Regions from separate parts of the Streptomyces sp. NPDC032091 genome, predicted to be linked through region 1. Evidence: riboswitches for the same ligand, from Rfam matches in the RefSeq annotation. Region 1 holds a riboswitch; each other region holds the start of a gene.
What was found. Region 1 has a riboswitch for cobalamin ahead of ACZ5NJ_RS18850 (ribonucleoside-diphosphate reductase subunit alpha). Riboswitches for the same ligand answer to the same signal wherever they lie in the genome.
Positions count from the first base shown of each region.

Region 1 (3,265 bases):
GCCCTCGTGTTCCTCTTGGGTCAGCGCACCCAGTCCTTGAGGACCTCCGTCTGCAGGGTGATGCCGACGGGGTCGGGGAGTTCGACGTCCTTGCCGAATGGAACGGTACGGACGTGCTCGTACCGGCTGCCGTCCGGCTCGCTGTGGACGGTGACCTCGCAGGTGTCCCGGTCGATCAGCAAGTACACCGGAATGCCAGTCTCCGCGTATCCGCGGGGCTTCTCGCGACGGTCGCGGGCGTCCGTGTCCGTGTCGTACGACGTGACCTCCACGACCATGAGGGCAGGTTCAGGCTCAACCCATTCCCCTTGGCCTGCGAGGGAGCCGCTCGGCGCCAGGACCCCGTCAGGCCGAGCACGGCCATTGCGGTACTGCTGGATCTTGATTCCCTGCTCGGCATAGAGCCACAGCTCCGGCCTGAACTGCATGCAGATGCGCGTCAGCCACTCAATGATCGTCCCGTGATCCCCATCCGGCACCGCCTTGACCCCCAGCTTCCCGCAGATGAATTCAAGTCGCAGCCCCTCGATCTCGCGGGCACCTATGCGCGCCAGAGTCTCGAACTCTTCAGTCAGCATCTGGGGCCGGTCGCTCATCACGGTCATGCCTCGCTCACCTTCCTGGACGGTGCTGTCTCCGACGATAGCGCCGGCCACCGACACCCGTCCGGCACACTCGGCGGCATGGACTTCGAGATCAGGACGGCAAGGGAAGACGAGTACGCGCGGCTCGGGGAGATCACCGGGGAGGCCTACACCGGGGACGGGCTGCTCGACCTGAACGACGACGACCACTACCTGAACGTCCTGCGCGACGTCGCCGGCCGGGCCGCCGACGGGGAGGTGCTCGTCGCCGTGCGCGACGGGGTGCTCCTCGGCGGGGTCACCTTCGCCGCGCCCGGGAGCCGGCTCGCCGACATCGCCGGGCCGCACGACGCCGAGTTCCGCATGCTCGCGGTCGCCACCGGGGCGCGCGGGCAGGGCGTCGGGGAGGCGCTCGTACGGGCCTGCGCCGAACGGGCCCGGGCCCTGGACGGGGTCACCGCACTGGTGCTCTCCACCCAGCGGGCCATGCGCGGGGCCCAGCGGATCTACGAGCGGCTCGGGTTCGTCCGCACCCCCGAACTGGACTGGTCGCCGATCCCCGCACTGACCCTGCTCACGTACCGACTGGAGCTGTGACGACACGCTCCGCATGCACCCGACACAACATGTGGGGGCTACCGCATCGGGTCGCCCCCACATGTATGCTCATGCCTGCTGCCGCCGCAGGGGAATCCGGTGGGAATCCGGAACTGTCCCGCAACGGTGTGACGTACGCCCAGCGGCGTATCCGCGAGTCCGAAGACCTGCCGGCAGTGCCCCCGGATCGACCGAACCGGGGTGTCGATTCGTCCGGGCCTCGCGGTTGGGCCGGTGGACGCCACGTGGTGCCGAACGCCTCTGCGCGCGCCCGCGTGCGCCCGCTCGCGCCCCGCTCCGCCGATGACCGGGCCGAGTGAGGGAGAGCTCCCCCGTGACCATCGCGCCCGCCGCACCGCGCGCCGAGTCCGACCACCCCGAAGCAGAAGGTCCCGGGGCCGCGCTGCTGCGCACCCTCACCGAGCTCACGGCCGACCTCCCCGACACCGACCCCGGCCGGGTCGCCGCCGCCGCCCTGCGCGGCCGCAGCGCCGCCGCCGACGAGGCCGAGCTGCGCGGGCTCGCCACCGAGGCCGCCGCCGGTCTGATCTCCGAGGACCCGGCGTACTCCCGCCTCGCCGCCCGCCTGCTCACGCTGGCCGTGGCCGACGAGGCCGCCGGCCAGGGCGCCACCTCCTTCGCCGAGTCCGTCGCCGTCGGCCACCGCGAGGGCCTGATCGCCGACCGCACCGCCGAGTTCGTCGCCGCCCACGCCGCCCGCCTGAACGCCCTGGTCGAGCACGCGCTCGCCGAGGGCGCGGACGACCGCTTCGGCTTCTTCGGCCTGCGCACCCTGCACAGCCGCTACCTGCTGCGCCACCCGATCACCCGCCAGGTCATCGAGACCCCGCAGTACTTCATGCTGCGCGTGGCCTGCGGCCTCGCCGAGGACGAAAGCGTGCGCGCGGTCGAGGAAGTGGCCTCGCTGTACACCCTGATGAGCCGCCTGGACTACCTGCCGTCCTCCCCCACCCTGTTCAACTCGGGCACGCGGCACCCGCAGATGTCCTCCTGCTACCTCCTCGACTCCCCGCTGGACGAGCTGGACTCCATCTACGACCGCTACCACCAGGTCGCCCGCCTCTCCAAGCACGCCGGCGGCATCGGCCTCTCGTACTCCCGCATCCGCGCCCGCGGTTCGCTGATCCGCGGCACCAACGGCCACTCCAACGGCATCGTCCCGTTCCTGAAGACCCTCGACGCCTCCGTCGCCGCCGTGAACCAGGGCGGCCGCCGCAAGGGCGCCGCCGCCGTCTACCTGGAGACCTGGCACGCGGACATCGAGGAGTTCCTGGAGCTCCGCGACAACACCGGTGAGGACCAGCGCCGCACCCACAACCTGAACCTCGCCCACTGGATCCCGGACGAGTTCATGCGCCGCGTCAACGCCGACGCCGAGTGGTCGCTGTTCTCCCCCGCCGACGTCCCCGAGCTGGTCGACCTGTACGGCGACGAGTTCGACGCCGCCTACACCAAGGCCGAGGCCTCCGGGCTCGCCAAGAAGACCATGCCGGCCCGCGACCTGTACGGGCGCATGATGCGCACCCTCGCGCAGACCGGCCAGGGCTGGATGACGTTCAAGGACGCCTCCAACCGGACGGCCAACCAGACCGCGCTCCCGGGCACGGTGGTCCACTCGTCCAACCTCTGCACCGAGATCATCGAGGTCACCAACGACGCCGAGACGGCCGTCTGCAACCTCGGCTCCGTCAACCTCGGCGCGTTCGTCGCCGACGGCGCGATGGACTGGGAGCGCCTGGACGAGACCGTCCGCACGGCCGTGACCTTCCTCGACCGCGTCGTGGACATCAACTTCTACCCGACCGAGCAGGCCGGCCGCTCCAACGCCAAGTGGCGTCCGGTGGGCCTGGGCGCGATGGGCCTCCAGGACGTCTTCTTCAAGCTGCGCCTGCCCTTCGACTCCGCCGAGGCGAAGGCCCTGTCCACGAAGATCTCCGAGCGGATCATGCTCGCCGCGTACGAGGCCTCCTGCGACCTCGCCGAGCGCAGCGGCCCGCTCCCGGCCTGGGCCGAGACCCGCACCGCCCAGGGCGTCCTGCACCCCGACCACTACGAGACGGAAG
Region 1 covers NZ_JBVILR010000010.1:212,040-215,304, reverse strand. Annotated here, with positions in the region: gene ACZ5NJ_RS18860 (Uma2 family endonuclease) at 21-605, opposite strand; gene ACZ5NJ_RS18855 (GNAT family N-acetyltransferase) at 684-1,181, shown strand; cobalamin riboswitch at 1,247-1,370, shown strand; gene ACZ5NJ_RS18850 (ribonucleoside-diphosphate reductase subunit alpha) at 1,516-3,265, shown strand, end outside.

Region 2 (3,265 bases), on a different contig from region 1:
GACTTGGGGACGGTTCCGGCCACCTCCTGCTTCATGTAGTCCCAGTCGTAGACGTCGGGCACGAAGACGAAGGGGAAGCCGGAGCGCTGGGCGTGCCTGCGGCCCACGCGGGCGAACTGGTAGCAGTCCACCGTCTCGAACCAGTCGGGGTCGACGAGGCCCACCCCGAGGCCGGCGTTGGCCCGGGGGTAGTAGGTGGAGTACATCTCGTCGGGGTCCACCGTGGGGAGGATCGCGGCGAAGTTCTGCCGCTTGGGGGTCACCGCCATACCGCCGTTGACGAGCGAGCCGCCGCCGACGCCGCGGCCCTGGTAGACGATGATCCCGCCCATCTCCTCGGCGTCGAGGATGCCCGTGTACTTCGGGACGTCCTTGTCGATGGGGAAGCCGAGGAAGTTGCTCAGCGGCGCCTTCGTGCGGGTGCGCAGCCAGAAGGAGCGGTAGTCGGGCTTGGTGGTGTTGGCGAAGATCTTGCCGTCGGTGCCCGGGGTGTCCCAGGCCATGCCCATCTCGACCATGTGGACGTCGACGCCGGCCTGGGCGAGCCGCAACGCGGCGACCGAGCCGCCGTAACCGGTGCCGATGACGAGGGCCGGGACACGGGTCCCGGACGCGAGGGGGGCGTGCGCGACGGTGGAGCCGGTGGCGGGATTCGCGCGGGCGGCGCTGGTGTTGACGGAAAGCGCCATGGCTCCCAGAAGAGAACCGGTTCCAGCGATGAATCCGCGCCGGGAGACACCCTTGGACACCTTGCTGTGCAGGGACTTGTCACTCATGTGGCGTTCCTCACTCTCGATGGAGTGGGAACAAGTTCTACTGTCGAGTGCCTGCTAAGTCACTAGATGCGTCGAGATAATTTCCGGCCGGTTTCCGCAGGGCCTCAGGACAGGCTCCAGTGCGCGACGTCGTCTCCGAGCCCGGAGTCCAGTGCGAACTGCACCGCCGCCGGGCGGGCTTCCCGCGGCAGCCGGAAGACGACGTAGCCCGCGGCCGACCGGCCCGGGGCGAGGGTGAGGGTGTCGGGAAGGGCCGGGCCCGCGTCCGTGGCATCCCCGAGACCGGTGAACCGCCGCCCTGTGGTGTCCAGGAGGTGCGCGGACGGGGCGGGGGAGTCCTCGTACGGCACGGTCCCCGTGTTCTCCAGGCGCAGCTCCACGGCGACCAGCCGGTCGGCCCCGGGCGCCGGCGCCGGGCCCGCGGGGTCGACGACCCGGGTGAGGGTGACGTCGAGGCGCTCCCCGGGCCGGTCACCGTCGAGGGAGACGGTCTCGCCGGAGCCGCCGGTGCCCGCGCCGAGCAGCAGCGCCGCGAGGAGGGGAGCCAGGAGGAGACGGGCGGCCTTGGCCGCGCGCCCCGGACCCGCGTGGCCCGTGTGGCTGCCGTGACGCATGACCGACCTCCTCCACCCCCCTCGCCGCCCACGATCCTCCGTACGGGCCGGTCCCGCCACCGGCGGCGTTCGAGGGCCTTCATGGGGCAAACACCGCATCTGGCAGACTTGGCCGCATTGTCCCGGGCGGTGCAGGACAGGAAACCGGTGCGAATCCGGTGCGGTCCCGCCACTGTGACCGGCGGCCCCTTGCACGGGGCCCCGGGAGTCAGACACTGACGCGCCGCCTCTTCACTTCGACCGGGGACGAGGATCCCCCGGAGAGGCCTCACCATGCCGCGTTTCCGCGCAGCCCTGCGCCCGCTCCCCGCGCTCGCGCTCCTGACGACACTGACGACCCTGACCGCGTGCGCCGGTCCGTCCGGGGCGGGAGGGTCCGCTCCCGGCGCGCACGCGGCGCCCGGGTTCCCGTACACCGTCACCAACTGCGGTGTCGCCACCACCTACCAGGCCCCGCCCCGACGCGCCGTCACCATGAACCAGCACGCCACCGAGATGCTGCTCGCCCTCGGCCTGCAGGACCGGATGGCGGGCACGGCGTACCTCGACGACTCCGTCCTCCCGGCCTACCGGAGCGCCTACGCGGGCATCAAGGTCCTCGCGAAGGAGTACCCCTCGAAGGAGGTCCTCCTCGGCGCCGACCCGGACTTCGTGTACGGCGGCTACTCCAGCGCCTTCGACAAGGGGCAGGGCCGCGACCGGGAGGGGCTGGCCGCGTCCGGCATCGGCTCCCGGCTCAGCGTCGAGTACTGCACCCCGGGCCGGGTCGGGCTCGCGCAGCTGAAGACCGAGATCACCGAGGTCGCCCGGACCTTCGGCGTGCCCGAGCGCGGCACGGCCCTGATCGAGGAGGAGCAGCGCCGGATCGACGCCGTCACCGCGCGGGTCAAGGACCGGGCCCGCCCGGCCGTCTTCGTCTACGACTCGGGCGAGGGCTCCGCCTTCACCTCCGGGGGCAACGGCATCGGCAACGAGATCGTCTCCCTCGCCGGGGGGACGAACGTCTTCGCCGACCTCGACGCCACCTTCGGCGACGTGTCGTGGGAGAAGGTCATCGAGCGCGGGCCCGAGGTCGTCCTCATCTACGACTACGGCGGCACCACCGTGGAGACCAAGAAGCAGCGCCTGTTGAACGATCCGGCACTGGCGGAGGTTCCCGCGGTGAAGAACCGGCGGTTCGTCGTGCTCCCGCTCTCCTCGGCCGTCCTCGGCGTGCGCGTCGCCGACGCCGTGGAGTCCCTGGGCCGCCAGTTGCACCCCGACGCCGCGTGACCGGCCGCCGTCGCACCGCGGCCGTACTGGTGCTGCTGGCGGCCGCGCTGGCGGGCTCGGCGGTGGCGGGGCTGGCGCTGGGGCCCGTGCGCATCGGTCCCGGACAGGTGCTCGACGCCCTGTCGGGCGGGCCCGGGCGTCGCGGAGCCTTCGCTTCCATCGTGTGGGACGTCCGGATGCCGCGGGTGCTGCTCGGGGCCGTGGTCGGCGCCGGCCTCGCGGTCGCGGGCGCCGTGCTCCAGGCCCTCGTCCGCAACGCGCTCGCGGACCCCTTCCTGCTGGGGGCCTCCTCGGGCGCCTCGGCGGGGGCCGTGCTGGTCATCGTGCTGGGCGTGGGGGCGGGCGGCGCCGTCGGGCTCCCGCTGGCCGCCTTCGCCGGCTCCCTCGCCGCGCTCGTCGCCGTCTACGCGCTGGCCCGGCGCGGCGGCACCATGACCACGGGCCGGCTGATCCTGGCCGGGGTGGCCGTGCAGTACGTGCTGTCCGCTCTGACCAGCCTGGTGCTCGTGCTGGCCGCCCATCCGGACCAGATGCGGTCCGTGCTGTTCTGGACCCTCGGCGGCCTGGGCGGGGCCCGCTGGCACGAACTCGCCCTGCCGGCCG
Region 2 covers NZ_JBVILR010000016.1:182,888-186,152, forward strand. Annotated here, with positions in the region: gene ACZ5NJ_RS24970 (GMC oxidoreductase) at 1-776, opposite strand, end outside; gene ACZ5NJ_RS24975 (DUF4352 domain-containing protein) at 881-1,390, opposite strand; cobalamin riboswitch at 1,487-1,628, shown strand; gene ACZ5NJ_RS24980 (ABC transporter substrate-binding protein) at 1,664-2,662, shown strand; gene ACZ5NJ_RS24985 (FecCD family ABC transporter permease) at 2,659-3,265, shown strand, end outside.
Region 2: it holds a riboswitch for cobalamin, as region 1 does, so the genes downstream of both, ACZ5NJ_RS24980 (ABC transporter substrate-binding protein) here and ACZ5NJ_RS18850 (ribonucleoside-diphosphate reductase subunit alpha) in region 1, are expected to answer to the same signal.

Region 3 (3,265 bases), on a different contig from region 1:
CCGCTCGTCGTGCTCGGTCTGTTCGCAGGATCCCTCGTCGACCGGGTGGACCGGCGCAAGTTCTATCTGGTCACGACCGGCGGACAAGCCGTGTGTTCGCTCCTCCTCGCGCTCCAGGGCTTCCTTGGACACGTTCCCGTCGCCGGAGTCCTCGGGCTGGTCGCACTCCAGTCGTGTTTCGTCGCGGGCGCCGGGCCCGCCTCGCGCACCTTCATCCCGCAGCTCCTTCCCCCACACCAGCTGGCGGCTGGGCTGGCGCTGAAGCGCATCTCTTTCCAGGGTGCCATGCTGATCGGCCCCGCCCTCGGCGGACTGATCGTCGGAGAGCTGGGAGTCGGCGCCTGCTACCTGATCGACGCCCTGACCTTCGTCGCCGCGTTCTACGGGGCATTCGGCCTGCCACGGATGACCCCAGGTGACGAGCCCGCCCGGCCCGGCTTGCGTGGGGTTGCGGACGGTCTGGCCTTCCTGGGCCGCACCCCGGTCATTCGCGGGGCCCTGCTCACCGACTTGGCCACGACCGTGCTGTCGATGCCCATCAGCTGTTCCCTCTGATCAACGCGGAACGGTTCGGAGGTAACCCGCGCACGCTCGGACTGTTCCTCACGGCGATCGCCGTCGGCGGCGTAGCGGCATCCGTCTTCTCCGGGACCTTCACCCGGTTCCCCCGGCCGGGCCTCGTGATGCTCGCCGGTTCCGCGACCTGGGGAACGGCGCTGGCGCTCTTCGGCACCGCGACGAACCGCTGGGGCGGGCTGGCCTTCCTCGTCCTGGCCGGCGCCGCCGACACGGTCTCGGTGGTCTCGCGGAGCACCGTCGTCCAGATGCACACGCCCCGGGAACTGCTCGGCCGCGTCAGCGCGACCGAACAGATCGTGGGACAGGCCGGGCCCGACATCGGCAACATGCGCGGCGGCCTCGTGGCAGACGCCGCCTCGGGGACAGTGGCCCTCGTCAGCGGCGGCCTCCTCTGCCTCGGAGCCGTGGCCCTGGTGGGCGTCACGACGGCGGACCTGCGCAGCGCGTCCACGTCCTCCCCCGTCCCCAAGACCGTGGCGGGCCCCTGACCCCGAGGCGTGGCGACCTGCGAGGGTCCCTTGATTTCCCCGCCGTCGTCTGCGCGGCCTTCGCCGGATCGTGCTCGGAGGGCTGGAGGATGAACGCGTTCCCGCACGCCAGCGCGGGCGCGGCCTGCCACAGCGGGATCATCGCGGGGAAGTTGAACGGCGCGATGCCGGCGACCACGCCGAGCGGGCTGCGCAGGGAGTGCACGTCGATGCCGGTACCGGCGTTGTCGGTGAACTCGCCCTTGAGGAGGTGCGGAATCCCGGTGGCGAACTCGGCCATCTCCAGGCCGCGTTGGAGATCGCCGTGGGCGTCGGCGACGGTCTTGCCGTGCTCGGACGACAGAAGCCTGGCCAGGCTCTCGCGTTCGCCCTCGACCAGCTGGAGGAAGCGCAGCAGGACGCGGGCGCGTCGCTGCGGGTTCCCCTGCCCCCAATCGACCTGCGCCTCCTCGGCGTTGCCGATCGCGGCCTCGGTGTCGGCCCGCCCGGCCAGCAGGTTGGATCCGGGGATGGCACGGCGGACCGGCGGACTACACCCTGATGGGGGCGTGCCGCTGCGGAAGCCGTGGGAACTACGAGCGCACGGAAGTGGTGTGCGTGCGCTCCGCCGGATCACCAGGGTCGTGGGTACAAACCGGTGCCAGGCGTGTCTGCTCCATCCTCGTGGACAAACGCGGGAACAATCCGCGGCCGGTATCCTGACTCCCGGATCCCCGCGCGCCGCCCGCCTTCCCGACCGACCTCGTCAGTGGCGTGTGGATGGCAGCACACCCCCCGGTCACAGTGGCGGGACCGTGCCGGATTCACACCGGCTTCCCTGCACCGCGGACCTTGTGCCAGGAACATATAGTTGGACGTCCTGGTAAGTCCGGACCGTCACCGGCGCGTCTACAGTCGGAGCATGCGCATCGTCTCGCTGCTCCCGGCGGCCACCGACATCGTGGCGGACCTCGGACTCGCCTCCGACCTGGTCGGACGCACCCACGAATGCGACTGGCCGCCCGCAGCGGTCGCCGCCGTACCCGTCGTGACCCGGGCCGAATTCGACGCGGACGCGCTCACCAGCCGGGAGATCTCCACAGCGGTGGGCGGCGCGGCACACAGCGGATCCTCGCTGTACACCCTGGACGCGGAGGCGCTCGCCGCGCTCGCACCGGACGTCCTGCTCACCCAGGACCTCTGCCAGGTCTGCGCGGTGTCCTACGAGGCGGTCTCCCGCGCGGTGCGCGTCATGGACGCCGGACCCCGGGTGCTGAGCCTGGAGCCGCGGACCCTGGACGACGTACTGGACTGCCTGGTCACGGTGGGCGAGCTGCTGGGGGCGGGGGAGGTGGCGGAGCGGCGGCGTACGGAGTTGCGTGGTCGCCTGGCCGAGGTCCGGCGCCGCACGGCGGGGCGGGCGCGGCCCCGGGTGGTGGCCATCGAGTGGCTCGATCCGCTGTGGCCCGCCGGCCACTGGGTGCCGGAGCAGGTCGCCGCGGCCGGTGGGGAAGCGCTGCTGGCCGAGCCCGGTGAGCACACCGAGCCGATGACGTGGGAGGCGGTGCGTGAGGCACGCCCGGACGTGATCCTCGTACTGCCGTGCGGCTTCCCGCCCGAACGCACCATGACGGAGATCGACCTGCTCACCTCGCTGCCAGGCTGGCACGAACTGCCCGCGGTGGCGGCCGGTGAGGTGTGGGTCCTGGACGGACCTGCGTACTTCAACCGGCCGGGCCCCCGCGTGGTCCGCGGCGCCGAGGTGCTCGCTCACGTGCTGCATGGCGTACGGGTGGGGGACCCGGTGACCGAGGCGGAAGCACGCCGGCTGGGGTGAGGCAGAGCCTCACGGCCGGTCCCGGGTGACGGGGTAGGGGATGAACGTGCTGCTGTTCTCGTCGACGGTCAGGGTCCGGCCGAGCGGCGGGACCGCCCGCTGGGGGCAGTCGAGGCGTTCGCAGAGCCGGCACCCCATACCGATGGGTGTGGCGGCTGAGGCGTTGTCGAGGTCGAGGCCGTCGGAGTAGACGAGCCGCGATGCGTGGCGGATCTCGCAGCCGAGGCCGATCGCGAAGGTCTTGCCGGGTTCGCCCCAGCCGCCGCGGTGCCGAGTGACGGCCCGGGCGGTCCACAGGTAACGCTGGCCGTCGGGCATGGCGGCGACCTGGACGTGGATCCGGCTGGGCGCGGCGAAGGCCTCGTAGACGTTCCACAGCGGG
Region 3 covers NZ_JBVILR010000018.1:5,966-9,230, reverse strand. Annotated here, with positions in the region: partial or broken gene ACZ5NJ_RS26105 (MFS transporter) at 1-1,067, shown strand, start outside; partial or broken gene ACZ5NJ_RS26100 (aldehyde dehydrogenase family protein) at 1,129-1,578, opposite strand; cobalamin riboswitch at 1,739-1,909, opposite strand; gene ACZ5NJ_RS26095 (ABC transporter substrate-binding protein) at 1,969-2,883, shown strand; gene ACZ5NJ_RS26090 (short-chain fatty acyl-CoA regulator family protein) at 2,893-3,265, opposite strand, start outside.
Region 3: it holds a riboswitch for cobalamin, as region 1 does, so the genes downstream of both, ACZ5NJ_RS26100 (aldehyde dehydrogenase family protein) here and ACZ5NJ_RS18850 (ribonucleoside-diphosphate reductase subunit alpha) in region 1, are expected to answer to the same signal.